4 regions of the Comamonas sp. NyZ500 genome follow, and region 2 is predicted to be linked to each of the others. Evidence: predicted binding sites of a transcription regulator. Region 2 holds the regulator's gene; each other region holds the start of a gene.

Region 1 (3,940 bases), on a different contig from region 2:
ACCAGACACCTAGAGTCACATAGCCGCTGCCGAAGATGATGGGTGAAGTGCCGGTCGCGTAGTGCGTCAGCGTCATCATGATGGCCGAACCGGCCGTCATCATCAGCATGAAGGGGACGACGTAGTCAGCCGGGATCAGTTGCGCGCCCACGGTCAGAAAGGCCAGCATCATGGCGCTGATATGGGCCGTGGTGCTGGCAAACAGATAGTGCGAGAAGACGAAAACGCCCACCAGAATGGCGGCCACGGGCAGCCAGTCCAGGCCGCTGGCGACGATGGCGCTCTTCAAGCCCTCGGCAAACCAGGCGACCACACCGAGCTTGTTGAGCTGCTCGGCCAGCATGACCAAGGCACCGAACCAGATCAGGGTGTCCCAGGCGCTTTTCTCGGACAGCACATCATCCCAATCGATGGTCCCCGTGATGATCAGGGCGAACAAACCGAGAAAAGCCACCACGGTCGGGTCCAGCGTGAACGCCGGGCCGAACAGCATTTGCGGCACATTCGCCCATAGCAGCAGCATCACGCCGAAGGTGCCGAGCATCACGCGCTCCTTGCCTGACAGCGGGCCCATGCCTGCCATCTCGGCGCGCGCGTACTCCACGGCATTGGGCGTGGCCTTGAGTTCGGGTGGCGACAGCAGATAGATCGCCAGCGGCATCAACAGCAGACACAGCAGCCCTGGCAGCAGCATGTACAGAGCCCAACTTGTCCAGCTCAGGTGCAGGGACTGACCCGTGGCCTTGGCCACCAGGTCCACGACCAGCGGATTGGGCGCCGTCGCGGTCAGGAACATCGCCGAGGTGATCGGATTGGAATGGTAGTTGACCAGCGCCAGATAGGTCCCGACCTTGCCTTGCGTTCCCTTGGCCGGATCCGATTCAAAGGCATTGGCGATGGACTTCATGATCGGATGCACGATGCCGCCGCCGCGTGCCGTGTTGCTGGGCGTGAACGGGGCCAGTACCAGCTCGCAGATCGCGAGTCCGTAACCTATGCCTATGGTGCGCTTGCCCATCAGCGCAATGAACAGCAATCCGATGCGGTTGCCGAGCCCCGTCTTCTTGAGACCGCGCGATATCAGAACCGCCACCACGATCAGCCAGATCAGGGGATTCGCAAAGCTGCTCAGCGCATCCGTGATCGCACCTTTGGACGAACTGGAGGTGACCTGGGACAGCGACACGATGACAATCGCCATCAATGCCATCACGCCTATGGGCATGACCTTGAGGATGATCGCCACGATGGTCGTCAGAAAGATGGCCACCAGTTGCCAGGCCTTGCTGTCCAGTCCCGCAGGTACCGGCGTCAGCAGCAGACCGGTCAGCACCAGGGTGGAAATCAGTGCAGGCACGACCCGAAACGGAACGGCCGATTTGAAGTAACGGAACATCGAGACGATCTTCTCGAACATAGAAGTCCTTTTCTTTACCTGCAGCGCATCGAGACACCATACCTCAGCTCAGCAAAAGCCAGGAGTCCCCGACGGACATTGGCGCTCGGGTCACAGACTGGCATCATGATGCAGTGCCGCATGGCTTCGACTCCAGGCCGACTTTTACGTTGCCAAAGTTTGATCGACGGCAAGACTTGCAGAAGCAAAACCGATGGCAAGACCTCGTACGTGTCAGTATTCAAGCATTGGGCACATGCCCATGGATTCAGCAGGAGAGACACTCTAAATGCCAGCGAACCGATTCCTGCCCGATGAATGGGAAAGCCGCCTTGAAGAAATAGATCTAGCGATACTGCATCAGGCTGCTATCTGCAAGATCCGGCTGCTCGACCCCGGTGCCGTCGAACGCGTGCTGGCCAACGATGCCGGCATCTGCGGTGCCGAGCATGAGACGGCATTCAGGACCTTGCGCGGCCTGCTCTATCTGCACTACACCGAGGTACTGCATATCAGCGAGGTACTGAGCCCGGAAATCGCCCAGGTGATTGCCAGCCGGGTGCGCGAGCATCTGAGCCGGCGCTCGGGCACAGCGCCGGGAGGTATGACGAGCTGATACCAGCGCCGCCGCCCTTCAATGGAAAATGGACAAAAAAAAGGTCACGACAATGTCGTGACCTTTTCAATTTGGTTGCGCGAGAAGGATTTGAACCTCCGACCTTTGGGTTATGAGCCCAACGAGCTACCAGACTGCTCCATCGCGCGGTATTTCCAAATTATAGCAGGCTTTGCAGCCTGCCCTGGCTTATTCAGCTGCTGCAGCGGCTTCTTCAGCGCGCTCGACCAGTTCCACATAGGCCATGGGAGCGTTGTCGCCCACGCGGAAGCCCATCTTCAGGATACGTGTGTAGCCACCGGGACGCTGAGCGTTGCGGGGACCCAGCACGTTGAACAGCTTGGTCACGCTGTCGCGGTCGCGCAGGCGGTCGAAAGCCAGACGACGGTTAGCCACGGTATCAACCTTGGCCAGAGTGATCATGGGCTCGATGACGCGACGCAGTTCCTTGGCCTTGGGGACCGTGGTCTTGATTGCTTCGTGCTCGATCAGCGAGTTCATCATGTTCTGCAGCATTGCCTTGCGGTGTGCAGAAGTGCGGTTCAGTTTGCGGAGGCCGTTGCCGTGACGCATGGTGCTTTTCCTTTGCTCCCCGTTTTTATCCGGAGATCTTTTCTAAATTAAATCAGGCAGCCGTATCAGGTACTGCCCGAGGCACTTGGACTTTGCCGGATCAACTCCAGCAAAGTCCTCTATTGTAGCAATTAACGCTTTTCCAGGCCAGCGGGTGGCCAGTTTTCAAGCTTCATGCCCAGAGTCAGACCGCGGGAAGCCAGAACTTCCTTGATCTCGTTGAGCGACTTGCGACCCAGGTTGGGAGTCTTGAGCAGCTCGTTTTCGGTACGCTGGATGAGGTCACCGATGTAGTAGATGTTCTCTGCCTTGAGGCAGTTGGCAGAACGCACGGTGAGCTCGAGCTCGTCCACAGGACGCAGCAGGATGGGATCGAACGACGTGGCAGCGCCGCGGCCACCGGCAGGAGCGTCGAACACGCTGGCGATATCGCCACCGTCGAGCTGGGCAAACACTGCCAGCTGCTCCACCAGGATCTTGGCGGATGCACGCACTGCGTCTTCAGCGGTGATGGCACCGTTGGTTTCGATTTCCAGAACCAGCTTGTCCAGATCGGTACGCTGTTCCACACGTGCGGATTCGACAGCGTAGCTCACGCGCTTGACGGGCGAGAACGAAGCGTCGAGCACGATACGGCCGATCGACTTGGTCGATTCGTCACCGTAGCGGCGCACGTTGCCGGGCACATAGCCGCGGCCCTTTTCCACCTTGATCTGCATGTCCAGCTTGCCGCCTTGCGACAGATGGGCGATCACATGATCAGGGTTGACGATTTCTACGTCGTGGGGGGTCTGAATGTCACGGGCAGTGACAACACCTTCGCCATCCTTGCGCAGGCTCAGGGTGACTTCGTCACGATTGTGCAGCTTGAACACCACACCCTTGAGGTTCAGCAGGATGTTGGTCACATCTTCCTGGACACCGTCGATGGAGGAGTACTCATGCAGCACCCCAGCAATCGTCACTTCCGTCGCTGCGTAACCCACCATGGAGGAGAGCAGAACACGGCGCAGGGCATTGCCCAGCGTATGACCGTAGCCACGCTCAAACGGCTCCAGAACAACCTTGGCACGGTTGTGACCAAGTTGCTCGACATTGATTGTCTTGGGCTTCAGCAAATTCGTTTGCATGCAGACTTCCTCTCAATACCCTCGGCTCGTTACACCGGTAAGGCTGGTGAAGCACCCACGGCGCGATGCCTCGCGCCGTGGGGACGGTTTACAGAAATGTCGCTGCTAAAGATTAACGCGAGTACAACTCAACGATCAGGGATTCGTTGATGTCAGCTGCGAATTCATCGCGGTCAGGAGACTTCTTGAAAGTACCTTCTGCCTTGTCAGCAGACACTTCAACCC
Region 2 (3,940 bases):
CGCCGTGGGCCTGGAGAATCTGGAAGTCGCATCCGAGCAGGAAGTGAGCGTTGGCCCTGCAGAGACGCGCGGCATTGCGGTGCGGCTGCAGATTCCGTATGGCTCAGCAACTCCAGGCTCGCACCCCGTACACTTCAATGTGGATGCAGTGACTGCCGGAGCAGGGCGTATTTCCGAGAAGACGGTGTTCCTGGTGCCGCGTTAATGCCAGGTCTTGACGGTCTTCGTGAGCCATCACGGAGGCCGGACAAGGGCACCGCCAATCGGCAACAATTTATGCCACCCTGCCGTGTGTGCCTGGGTGGTCAGAATTTTGGAAAGAGGTTTCATCATGTCGGCAGCACAAGCCAAGGTCTCGCAAACGGCCAAGATCATCCACCCCGAGGACGGCAAGCCCTGGTGGAAGTTTGCCCATGTCTGGCTCATCATCGCCGGCCCGGTGATCGTGGTGATTGCCGGCTTTGTCACCGCATACATCGCACTGAGCAGGCCCGATCCCGTGATTGACCCTGACTACTACCGCCATGGCATGGAAATCAACCAGCGCCTGAGCGAAAGTGAAAAAAGCCTGGCCCCAGCAGTCACCGGCCGCAATCATGCGGCCACGCCAGCCAAGGACCATCCGCTGGATCGCTGAGCGCTCCGGCGCTTGCTCCGCCAAGGTCGCTTTTGCGGCCTTTTTTGTTGCCCGATATCAAAATCAGAGCGTGTTGCGTATGCTCCGCCTAACGTTGATATAGAAGTAAATGGTTTTTTGATATCCAGATGGCGCAGGATGCTACTGAAAAGAGAGTGGTTCAGGGTTTCCCGCCACGGTGCATGCCCGCAGTCCTGCATGAACGGTCACCACTGTTGTGCAAAATATGACCAAGCCCACAGCCCAAGGAGAATCAGGATGGATGCTCGACGCTGGATGTGGATTGTCTGGCCGGCCTTTCTGGCGGCGGCAATCATGGAGATGGTGGTTTTCGCTTTTGTGGACCCGCTGGATGTGCACTGGCTGGGCTCCCCCCTGGACTGGTCGCGCCAGGCCATCTATACGGTCGCTTTTTTTGCCTTCTGGGTCGTGACCCTGATCGGAGGTGCGATGACGGTGATGCTGGGTCGCTCCGTCAGCGATCTCAATGGCGGCATCGTTTCCGAGCCTCTGCCCGATTAATTCGCGCAGACAAAAAAGCCCGCTGTCCGCGGGCTTTGTCTTGAGAGTGTCTGTCGACTCGGTTCAGTTCTGGCATTGCTGGCTGTTGACGATTCGTTTGAGCGCCTCGGTATCCAGGATGCGCAGGTGGCGCTGCTTGACTTCCACAATGCCTTCCTCTGCAAATTTGGAGAAAGTGCGGCTCACGGTCTCGAGCTTGAGGCCCAGGTAACTGCCGATTTCTTCGCGCGTCATGCGCAGCACCAGTTCCGACTTGGAAAAGCCGCGTGCCGACAGGCGCTGGACCAGGTTCAACACAAAGGCCGCCAGGCGCTCTTCGGCACGCATGCTGCCCAGCAGCAGCATCACGCCATGCTCGCGCACGATTTCGCGGCTCATGACCTTGTGCACATGGTTCTGCAGGGCAGTGACCTCGCGCGAGAGCTGCTCCAGTTTGTCAAACGGCATGACGCAAACCTCGGCGTCTTCCAGGGCCACGGCATCACAAGTGTGGTGGTCGTTGACGATGCCGTCCAGACCAATGATTTCGCCAGCCATCTGAAAGCCTGTGACCTGATCGCGTCCGTCTTCGGTGGCCACGCTGGTCTTGAAGAAGCCGGTTCGAATGGCATACAGAGAGGTGAACTCTTCGCCATTGCGAAACAGCAGCCCGCCGCGCTTGACCTTGCGGCGCGTGGCCACAATCTCGTCAATGCGCTCCATTTGTTCATCGTCCAGGCCCATGGGCATGCACAGTTCACGCAGATTGCAGTTGGAGCAGGATGCTTTGATGGTCTGAAGATTCATGGGCTTTTTGCAACGGCGCAGACAGACACGGAGTGGAGAGTCGCGCTGGTCATTGACCTCGTGGTTGAAGATGAGATGGATCAAATTGTCGCAGCACTTGCCTTGAGGTCTCTTGATTTTCATCAAGGACAGGGTGATTGCCTTGGGGCACATTGCCTGTATTCGTTCAAAAACATGCGCTTTTGCCTATTTTGGGCATGATTTTCAGGATCTGATTTCCATTGAAATCTGCTCTATACAGAGTGTGGGCGCACCCTAACTCCCAGTTATGACCGCAGTCACGCCTGAGTTGCTGAGCCGCTTTGATATCCCCGGCCCACGCTACACATCGTTCCCAACAGCCGACCGTTTTGTTGAGGCTTTTGGTGCAGACGACTACATACTGGCACTCAAGCAGCGCAAGACGCATTCTGGCTCGCGCGCTTTGCCCCTGTCCGTTTATGTGCATGTGCCGTTCTGTGAGTCGCTTTGCTATTACTGCGCCTGCAACAAGATCGTGACCAAGCATCATGAGAAGGCTGCCGAGTATCTGGACTACTTGAGCCGCGAGCTGGCCATGCATACCGAGCATTGCGGCAAAGGCCAGCTCGTAAGCCAGCTGCATCTGGGCGGAGGCACACCGACCTTTTTCAGCGATGCCGAGTTGCAGCAGCTGATGGTCTTGATGCGTGAACATTTCAAGCTGGATCCCGCGGGCGAGTACTCCATCGAGGTCGATCCGCGCACCGTCAGCAACGAGCGGCTGAGAGCTCTCAAGGACATGGGGTTCAATCGCCTGAGCTTTGGCGTGCAGGACTTTGATCCCGCGGTGCAGAAAGCGGTGCACCGCGAGCAGCCCGCCGAGCAAGTATTTGCGCTGGTGGCCGAGGCGCGCCGCCTGGGCTTTGTCTCCATCAATGTGGACCTGATCTACGGGCTGCCCAGGCAGACGCCCGAGTCTTTCGCGCGCACGCTGGCACAGGTCAATGAGCTGCGCCCCGATCGCATTGCACTGTATGCCTATGCGCATCTGCCCGAGCGCTTCAAGCCGCAAAGGCGCATCGAATCGGCAGACCTGCCCATGGGACAGGACAAGCTGAACATGCTCTCCGGCGCAATTGATGCATTCATGGATGGCGGCTATGTCTATGTAGGCATGGACCACTTTGCGCTGCCTGACGACTCTTTGGCCATTGCCAAGCGCCAGGGGCGCCTGCATCGCAACTTTCAGGGCTACAGCACCCAGCCTGATTGCGACCTGATTGCACTGGGCGTATCGGCTATCGGCAAGGTGGGCGCGACCTACAGCCAGAACGTCAAGACTCTTGAAGAGTATTACGATGCCGTCGATGGCGGCATGCTGCCCGTGCAGCGCGGACTGGCGCTTTCACGTGACGATCTGGTGCGCAGAGCCGTCATCATGTCCATCATGTGCCAGGGTTCCGTCCTGTATGAGCCCATGGAGCAGGCCTGGCTTATCAATTTCCGCGAGTACTTCGCTGCGGAGCTGGATGCGCTGGCAGAGATGCAGCGCAACGGCTTGGTCGAGCTGTCCGCCGAGGGCTTCAAGGTCACTGGCCTGGGCTGGTTTTTTGTGCGCGGAGTAGCCATGCTGTTTGACCGATATTTGCAGGCCGACCGGAACCGCGCCCGCTTTTCGCGCATCATCTAGCGCATGTTGTTTTCGCTGGTCTGGACTGCTTTGATCATGGGGCTCGTGGGTGGGCCCCATTGTCTTGTGATGTGCGCTGCCCCCTGCAGCGTGGTCACAGCAGCGAAGCCTGTCGGCGGCGGGCAGCCAGTTGTCGTGCTCGGCCTGCAAAAACGCCAATGGCTGCGTACCAGCCTGTTTCATCTGGGGCGCATCGCTGCCTATGCCCTGCTGGGCGGGATCGCGGCCGTGGCCATGGAAAGTCTGGCCTGGCTGACCAGTCAGACAACGGCATTGCAGAGACTTTGGACGCTGATGCATGTGGCGGTCATGGCCTGGGGACTGGCCATGGTGGTGCAGGCGCG
Region 3 (3,940 bases), on a different contig from region 2:
GATTTTTCCGTCGCGCCCGAGACCATGGAACTCATGCGCGAGATGGTGGCGGCCGGAGAGGTCGATGCCCTGGTGCCCGAGCGCGTGTGGCAGGAAATCAGCCGCGGCCTGATGGAGGAGCGGCCCTCGCGCATGTTCGAGATCCTGCGCGAATGCGGGGCGCTGGTCCGGCTGCTGCCCGAACTCGACAAGCTCTGGGGCGTGCCCCAGCGCGCCGAATACCACCCCGAGATCGATTGCGGCGTGCATGCCATGATGGTGCTGGACATGTCGGCGCGCTTGCAGGCACCGCTGTCCGTGCGTTTTGCCTGCCTCTGCCATGACTTCGGCAAGGGCACCACGCCGGCCGATGTGCTGCCCCGCCATATCGGCCATGAGCAGCGCAGCGCCCGCCTGCTGCTGCAGGTCTGCGAGCGCTGGCGCGTGCCCAACGACTGCAAGGAGCTGGCCGAGGTCGTGGCGCGCGAGCATGGCAACATCCACCGCAGCCACGAGCTCAATGCCGCCGCCCTGCTGCGGCTGCTCGAGCGCTGCGATGCCATACGCAAGCCCCAGCGCTTCGAGGAAGCCCTGCAGGCCTGCGAATGCGACGCGCGCGGACGTCTGGGCTTTGAAGATGCGGCCTATCCGCAGCGCCAGCGCCTGGGCAATGCCCTGAAAGCGGCTCTGGCCGTGGAAACCGGCCCGGTGGCCCAGGCCGCAGCGCAGCGCGGCCTCAAGGGCAAGGCCATCGGCGACGCGGTGAGCAAGGCGCGCGAGCAGGCGATTGCCGCCTATCTGGAAGACGGCGCCTAGCCGTCCGCGCGCCGAGGTCCAGAAGGCAGGGATGAGCACGGCTTGAGTTAAGTCAAAGAAGGTATGCTGCAGCCATTGCACAGTACGAGACGGCTACGGCGGTTCGCTCCGCCCGGGCCATGCAGCGGGTCACGAAGCCCGCTGCAACACCCATTCCATACCGGTATGGTTCTTTGACGGGCAAGTGTCCGGCCCACAGGCCACGGCCTTGCCCTCTTGCTTCAAGGAGGTGCTCTGATGTCCTTACCCCAGACCATGAAAGCCGCCGTGGTGCGTTCCTTCGGGAAGCCGCTCACGATCGAAGAAATGCCGGTCCCTCGACCGGCAGACGATCAGATCCTGGTCAAGATTGCCGCCTCCGGCGTCTGCCACACCGATCTGCATGCGGCCGAAGGCGACTGGCCCGTCAAGCCTCATCCGCCCTTCATTCCCGGCCATGAGGGCGTGGGCCATGTGGCTGCGGTGGGCAAGAACGTCAAGCATGTCAAGGAAGGGGATCGCGTGGGCGTGCCCTGGCTGCACAGCGCCTGCGGCTTCTGCCGCCACTGCATAGGCGGCTGGGAAACCTTGTGCGAATCTCAGACCAATACCGGCTATTCGGTCAATGGCGGCTTTGCCGATTACGCACTGGCCGACCCCAACTATGTGGGCCATCTGCCGTCCAATGTGAGCTTTATCGACGTCGCTCCCGTGCTCTGCGCCGGGGTCACGGTGTACAAGGGCCTGAAGGTCACCGACGCCAAGCCCGGCGACTGGGTGGTGATTTCCGGCATCGGCGGCCTGGGCCATATGGCCGTGCAATATGCCAAGGCCATGGGCTTCAATGTCGCGGCGGTCGACATCGACGACAGCAAGCTCGCGCTGGCGCGCCAGCTGGGCGCAACCGTCACCGTCAACGCCATGAACACCGACCCGGCGGCCTATCTGCAAAGAGAGATTGAAGGCGCCCACGGCGTGCTGGTCACGGCCGTGTCGCCCAAGGCTTTCGAGCAGGCTCTGGGCATGGTGCGCCGCGGCGGCACGATTTCGCTCAACGGCCTGCCACCCGGCGATTTTCCGCTGCCGATCTTCTCCATGGTGCTCAAGGGCATCACGGTGCGCGGCTCCATCGTCGGCACGCGCCTGGACCTGCAGGAGTCGCTGGACTTTGCCGCTCAGGGCAAGGTCAAGGCCACCGTATCCACCGACAAGCTGGAAAACATCAACGACATCTTTGCCCGCATGCACGAAGGCAAGATCGAAGGCCGCGTGGTGCTGGACATCGCCGCCTGAGCCAGGCTAACCGGCCCCGAACCGGGGCCGGGGCCGGGTGAGCGGGCCGGCTCGCGCGAAGCCGCCGCTCAGATCACCGAGCGCACCCAGCGCACGATCTCCGAGGCCGGCAGTGCCCCGGAGATGCGTGCCAGTTCCTTGCCTTCCTTGAAAACCACCATGGTCGGAATGCTGCGAATGCCCAAGGGTGCTGCGGCCTGTGGATAAGCCTCGGTATCGAGCTTGGCCAGTTGCGCCTGCCCCGCCAGTTGCTGGGCCGCCTGGGCAAAGGCCGGCGCCATCATGCGGCAGGGGCCGCACCAGGGGGCCCAGAAATCCACGACCACGGGCAACTGGCTGCGGCCGGTGTGCCGGGCAAAGCTGTCGTTGTCCAGCGCCACGGGCTCGCCCGTCACCAGCGGCTGGTGGCAGCTGCCGCAATCGGGCTGATTGCCCAGTTGGTCGCTGGCAATGCGATTGGTGGTGTGGCAATGAGGACAGACGTAGTGCAGGGATTCGGACACAGGGGCAACCTTTCTAGGATTTACGCAAACAAGAATGCGACAACGGCCTGCCTCCTGGGACAGTCGCCTTGCCTGAACCCGCTTTGCGTAAGTCGTACTTTCTTTGGCAATGCCTGACGGTGCCAGCAGGCACTGCTCGGGCTCAGGTCCGTATGTGCAGCCAAAGCCTGCAGATTCAAGTCGGCCAGCCTCAGAACGTGTTTACGCTCTCAGAGCTTCACAAAGCGGGCAATCAGCGCCGCCACCACACTGAGCAGCACCGTACTGGCCACGGGCAGAAAAAATTCCTTGCCGAACAGCCGGAAACGGAAGTCGCCGGGCAGACGCCCCAGCCCTATGCGCTGCAGCCAGCCGTGCAGCCCGTTGACGAGCAACAGGGCCAGAAAAATGACGATCAACCAGCGAATCATGAGACCACAAGTATAGGGGCGCACTGTCCTGGCGGCCTGCGCGCCCATGCTGTCAGGCAGCCATTCCGTTTATGCATGACATGCTTCCCAAAGATTGATTGACCTCAATTCCCCCCTCTGCCCATGATGTCCAAGCCCTGCGCCATGCAGGGATCGGGCCCATGCGTCTGCCGTCACGGCCCGCCAACAACAAACAACGAGACATACCGTGCCCCAGACCTTTTCACGCAAACAGTTTCTTCTGACCGCAGCGCTGCTGGGCGCCAGCCTGGCCCTGCCAGCGGCTGCCGACAGCTTCCCCAATCGCCCGCTCAAGCTGGTCGTGCCTTTCTCGCCCGGCGGCAACACCGATGTCGTGGCGCGCCTGGTCGGCCAGGGTCTGGCCGAGGCCCTGGGCCAGCCGGTCGTGGTGGAGAACATCCCCGGCGCCAACGGAGCCATCGGAGCCAGCCGCGTCGCAGCCGCCGCCAATGACGGCTACACCCTGCTGTTCGGCACGGCAGGCACGCAGGCCATCAATCCCAGCCTGTACCGCAATCTCAGCGAGAAAAGCCTGGACGACTTCGAGTACGTTGCTCTGGTGACCTCGATTCCCAATGTGCTGGTGGTCAACGAGTCGAAAACACCGGTCAAATCGGTGGCCGAATTGGTGAGCTACGCGCGCGAGCGCCGCACCGGCATGAGCTACGGCTCGCCGGGCATGGGCTCCACCGTGCATCTCTCGGGCGAGCTGCTCAAGAGCGCCGCCAAACTGGACCTGGTTCACGCGCCTTACAAGGGCAGCGCTCCGGCGCTCACCGATCTGATCGGCGGCCAGATCGATTTCATTTTCGAGAACATCACGCCGGCACTGCCCTTCATCCAGGGCGGCAAGCTCAAGGCGCTGGCCGTGACCTCGACCGAACGCCTGCCGCAGCTGCCTCAGGTCCCGACCATGAAGGAAAGCGGCTTTCCGTCCTT
Region 4 (3,940 bases), on a different contig from region 2:
TGCCTGCGGACCTGTCGGGCGGCATGATCAAGCGTGTGGCGCTGGCGCGCGCGCTGATGATGGATCCGCCGCTGCTGCTGCTCGACGAACCCACAGCGGGGCTGGACCCCAAGGGCTCGGACGAGTTCTGCGAGCTGCTGCGCGATATTCATGCAGAGCTGGGCCTGACCGTGATCATGGTCACCCACGATCTGGATACGCTGTTCGCGCTGTCCACACGAGTGGCCGTGCTGGCCGAGAAAAAAGTGCTGTTCACCGGAGCTCCGCGCGACGTGGCCCGGATCAAGCACCCGTTTATTGAACATTTCTTCCAGGGAGAGCGTGGCCGCCGTGCCATGGCCCCGGTGCAAGGCGGCGTGGCCGCAGAGGAAAGCTGATGGAAAACAAGTCCCATGCCATGGCTGCCGGCATCTTCGTGCTGGTGGTGGCGACCCTGCTGGCAGGGCTGGCCGTCTGGCTGACGCGCGACAACCGCGAATACCAGCTCTATGAAATGTCCACCAAGGACGGAGTCAGCGGCCTGCAGCCCCAGGCCACGGTGCGTTACAAGGGTGTGCCCGTGGGCAAGGTGGTGCGCATCGGTTTTGATCCGCAGATTTCCGGCAATGTGCTGATTCGCATTGCCGTGGGCGAAGACACGCCGGTCACGCCGGCCACCTACGCCCAGCTCGGCTATCAGGGAGTGACGGGGCTGGCCCATATCCAGCTCGACGATGACAGCAAGTCTTCGCAACCGCTAAAGCCCGGGCCCAGCGGCCTGCCGCGCCTGCCCATGAAGTCATCGCCGCTGAACATGCTGGCCGACCAGGGGCCGGTGCTGCTGGAGCGGGTTGACGAAATTTCACGCCGCCTCAATTCCATGCTGGGTGAGGACAACCAGAAGCGGGTGAGCGTGGCGCTCGACAATATCGCTGCCGCATCCGGCGGGATCAAGGATCTGGCCGAGACCATGAACAAGACGGCCAAGGACTTTCCACAGATCACGGCAGATGCGCACCAGACCCTGCAGTCCCTTACCAAGGCCGGCAATGCCGCCACGGGCGTGGCGACCGATCTGCAGCAGACCGTGCGCAAGGTCAATGCCCCCGATGGCCCGCTGCAGCAGATTGCCGAGGGCACGCAGGCCCTGTCGCAGGCGGCCGAGTCGCTGGGGCGCAGCACCTTGCCGCGCATGAACGGCGCGGCCGACGATGTCTCGCGCGCCGCGCGCAGCATGGGCGCGGCCGCGGGCCGCTTCAATGACAACCCGCAATCCGTCATCTACGGCCAGGGAATGGGCTTGCCAGGCCCCGGCGAGCCCGGTTTCGTGGCTCCGGCCAAGTGAAGAAGCAACAAGGACACGACTTGCGCCAATTCGGATCGGGCAGGCAGCTTTTCGATGGAAATGCCTGCTACTCATTCTGACTGGCCTAAGTCCCAAAGGAATCAATATGGCAGACACAAAGATTTCACTCACCGGCCGCGGAGCATGGCGATTGCTGGGCGCTTCTTCCCTGGTACTGGCGCTCGCCGCCTGCTCGGGCCTGCCCACAGCACCCACGCAACCGGTGCGATATGACCTGGGCATGGCCGACCTGGCAGTGCCGGCCGCGAATGCGGCCGCACCCTCCGTGGCGCCGGTACCGCTGGTGCTGGCCGAAGTCCAGGCGCCGGGGTTGCCCGAGGGCCTGACGGCCATGTTCTACCGTCTGAACTACAGCGACAGCCAGCAACTGCGTGCCTACCAGAACGCGCGCTGGAGCCTGCCTCCCGCTCAGATGGTGGAGCAGCGCCTGCGCATGCGCCTGGGGCTGGAGCGCCCCGTGCTTTCGGGCAAGGATAATGTCCGCCCCCTGCAGGCCGACAAGCGCTCGATTGCGCAGCTGCGCGTGACGGTGGACGAGTTCAGCCAGGTCTTCGACAACGCCAGCAACAGCCGTGCGTTGCTGCGCCTGAGCGCCAGCCTGATCGGTGCCGGCGAGAGTGCCGGCAACCAATTGCTGGGCCAGAAGGTGTTCACGGTCGAAGTTCCGGCGGCCTCGGCCGACGCAGCCGGCGGTGCCCAGGCCATGGCACGCGCCGTGGACGAGGCGGCTGCCCAGCTCAGCCGCTGGTTGCAGGGTTACGGGCGCTAGGGCCCGACCAGTCCCAGGCATTTCCGCTCCCAAAGCCCTGCCATGCAGGGCTTTGTTGATTCCGGGCAAGTCCTGCTTACTCGCGCGCAGCTGCTTTGCTGATGTGGGTCAATGGCCGGGCCGGGCCTTGTTCTTAAGCTGCCAGTTCCTCAACCTCGCACAAGGAACTGCCATGGCCAGCCTCGAATGGAATGCCGCTCTCATCCTGGATTTTCCCGTCATGGACGCGATGCATGAAGAGTTCGTCACCCTGCTGGCCCAGGTGGAAGCTGCGGGCGACGAGCAGCTGTGCGCGCTCTGGGACGAGCTGATTGCCCATACCCAGCAGCACTTCGATCAGGAAGACCGCTGGATGCAGACCACGGGCTTTGCCACGGGCAACTGCCACAGCCAGCAGCACAAGGTGGTGCTGGCCGTGCTGCGCGAGGGGGCGGTCAAGGGCGGGCAGGGCGATCTGGCCACGATCCGCCATATGGCGGCCGAGCTGGGTCCGTGGTTCAGCCACCATGCGCAGAACATGGATGCCGCCCTGGCCCTGCACATGCGCCGCGCGGGCTTTGACCCGGTGACCGGCGCGGTGCTGGTGCCCGAGGCTTTGCCTGCGGAGCCGATCACTGGCTGTGGTGGTGCCTGTGGTGAAGCTGAAAAAATGGAAGTAGTAACTGCCTGAAACTGGCACGCGATAAGGCGAGAGACAGCGAGCAAGAGCCGCCGCGCAGCGAAGCTGCCGTCCCTCTTGGGGGAAGCGGCGTAGCCGCTCAGGGGGAGTATTTTTGGGGTTAAGGGTATATCGCCGGGGAGGCCAGGATGGGGAAGATCTTGATCAGGCCTCCCGCCATCACCTCGATGGCCAGCGCGGCCAGAATCAGGCCCATGAGCCGGGTCATCACATTGATGCCGGTCTTGCCCAGCACACGGGCAATCGGGTGAGCCAATGAAAAGCAGACCATGATGGCAGCGGCCACCACCACGCCATAGCCGACCAGTGCCACATGCTGCCAGATGGTGCGCGCCTGATCGGCATAGATCACCACGGTGGACATGGCGGCAGGCCCGGTCAGCAGCGGAATGGTCAGCGGTACGACGGCAATGCTGTTGCCCTCGGCGGCCTTCTCGACGCCGGCTGCCAGCGTGGCATTGTTGGGGCGGTCTTCGGCGGGGCGGGCGTTGAGCATGTTCATCGCACTGATCAGCAGCAGCAGGCCGCCGCCGACCTGAAAGCTTTGCAGCGAGATATTGAAGAACTGCAGAATCTGCAGTCCCAGCAGGGCGCAGACCGCAATCACGCAGAAGGCGGCAAAGGCGGCGGTGCGAATCGTCTGCCAGCGCTGCTCGGCGTCGAAGCCGGCCGTGTAGTGGATGAAGAACGGGACGATGGCCAGCGGGTTGATGATGGCGACCAGGGTGATCAGCGGTTTGATATCCATTACAGCTCGCCTCCTGGCATGGGGGGCTTCTTGCGACTGTCGGCCTTTTGTGGGGCTGAGATAGCTTGCATCAACACTCCTGTGAAAAAATGGCCGAATCATCGACGCGGCATCAGCCATTACAGCATTGCTGGCGGCCGCGTCGCGGATTTCCCTTTTGAACCATGTTAAGGAGCTTCGCAATGGGCAGCTTTGTTGAACTGACAGCCGTGGATGGCGCAAAAACCCCGGCTTATGTGGCCATGCCCGAGGGCCAGGCACGCGGTGCCATCGTGGTGCTGCAGGAGATCTTCGGCGTGAACTCGCATATCCGCTCCGTGGCAGACCGCTACGCAGCCCAGGGCTATGTGGCCGTGGCGCCCGCCATGTTTGCCCGCGTCAAGCCCGATGTGGAGCTGG

What was found. Region 2 encodes FNR, which switches genes on or off when oxygen is low (the NO sensors DNR and NnrR bind a similar motif). Its sites were predicted from a motif close to TTGATNNNNATCAA; they were not measured.
Region 1: the regulator FNR is predicted to act here: its motif matches at 1,577-1,590, upstream of JAO85_RS07200 (DASS family sodium-coupled anion symporter).
Region 3: the regulator FNR is predicted to act here: its motif matches at 838-851, upstream of adhP (alcohol dehydrogenase AdhP).
Region 4: the regulator FNR is predicted to act here: its motif matches at 2,213-2,226, upstream of JAO85_RS11040 (hemerythrin domain-containing protein).

Annotation. Positions count from the first base shown of each region.
Region 1 is NZ_JAEIJE010000003.1:330,372-334,311, forward strand. It holds gene JAO85_RS07200 (DASS family sodium-coupled anion symporter) at 1-1,417, opposite strand, end outside; gene JAO85_RS07205 (hypothetical protein) at 1,686-2,012, shown strand; tRNA gene JAO85_RS07210 (tRNA-Met) at 2,085-2,161, opposite strand; gene rplQ (50S ribosomal protein L17) at 2,202-2,585, opposite strand; gene rpoA (DNA-directed RNA polymerase subunit alpha) at 2,717-3,715, opposite strand; gene rpsD (30S ribosomal protein S4) at 3,828-3,940, opposite strand, start outside.
Region 2 is NZ_JAEIJE010000001.1:252,877-256,816, forward strand. It holds gene ccoG (cytochrome c oxidase accessory protein CcoG) at 1-205, shown strand, start outside; gene JAO85_RS01160 (FixH family protein) at 332-637, shown strand; gene JAO85_RS01165 (hypothetical protein) at 896-1,159, shown strand; gene fnr (fumarate/nitrate reduction transcriptional regulator Fnr) at 1,223-1,945, opposite strand; gene hemN (oxygen-independent coproporphyrinogen III oxidase) at 2,214-3,596, shown strand; gene JAO85_RS01180 (sulfite exporter TauE/SafE family protein) at 3,600-3,940, shown strand, end outside.
Region 3 is NZ_JAEIJE010000003.1:148,604-152,543, forward strand. It holds gene JAO85_RS06400 (multifunctional CCA addition/repair protein) at 1-795, shown strand, start outside; gene adhP (alcohol dehydrogenase AdhP) at 1,033-2,067, shown strand; gene trxC (thioredoxin TrxC) at 2,136-2,570, opposite strand; gene JAO85_RS06415 (DUF2905 domain-containing protein) at 2,780-2,980, opposite strand; gene JAO85_RS06420 (tripartite tricarboxylate transporter substrate binding protein) at 3,189-3,940, shown strand, end outside.
Region 4 is NZ_JAEIJE010000005.1:303,949-307,888, forward strand. It holds gene JAO85_RS11025 (ABC transporter ATP-binding protein) at 1-377, shown strand, start outside; gene JAO85_RS11030 (MlaD family protein) at 377-1,324, shown strand; gene JAO85_RS11035 (ABC-type transport auxiliary lipoprotein family protein) at 1,431-2,114, shown strand; gene JAO85_RS11040 (hemerythrin domain-containing protein) at 2,287-2,784, shown strand; gene JAO85_RS11045 (MarC family protein) at 2,894-3,541, opposite strand; gene JAO85_RS11050 (dienelactone hydrolase family protein) at 3,724-3,940, shown strand, end outside.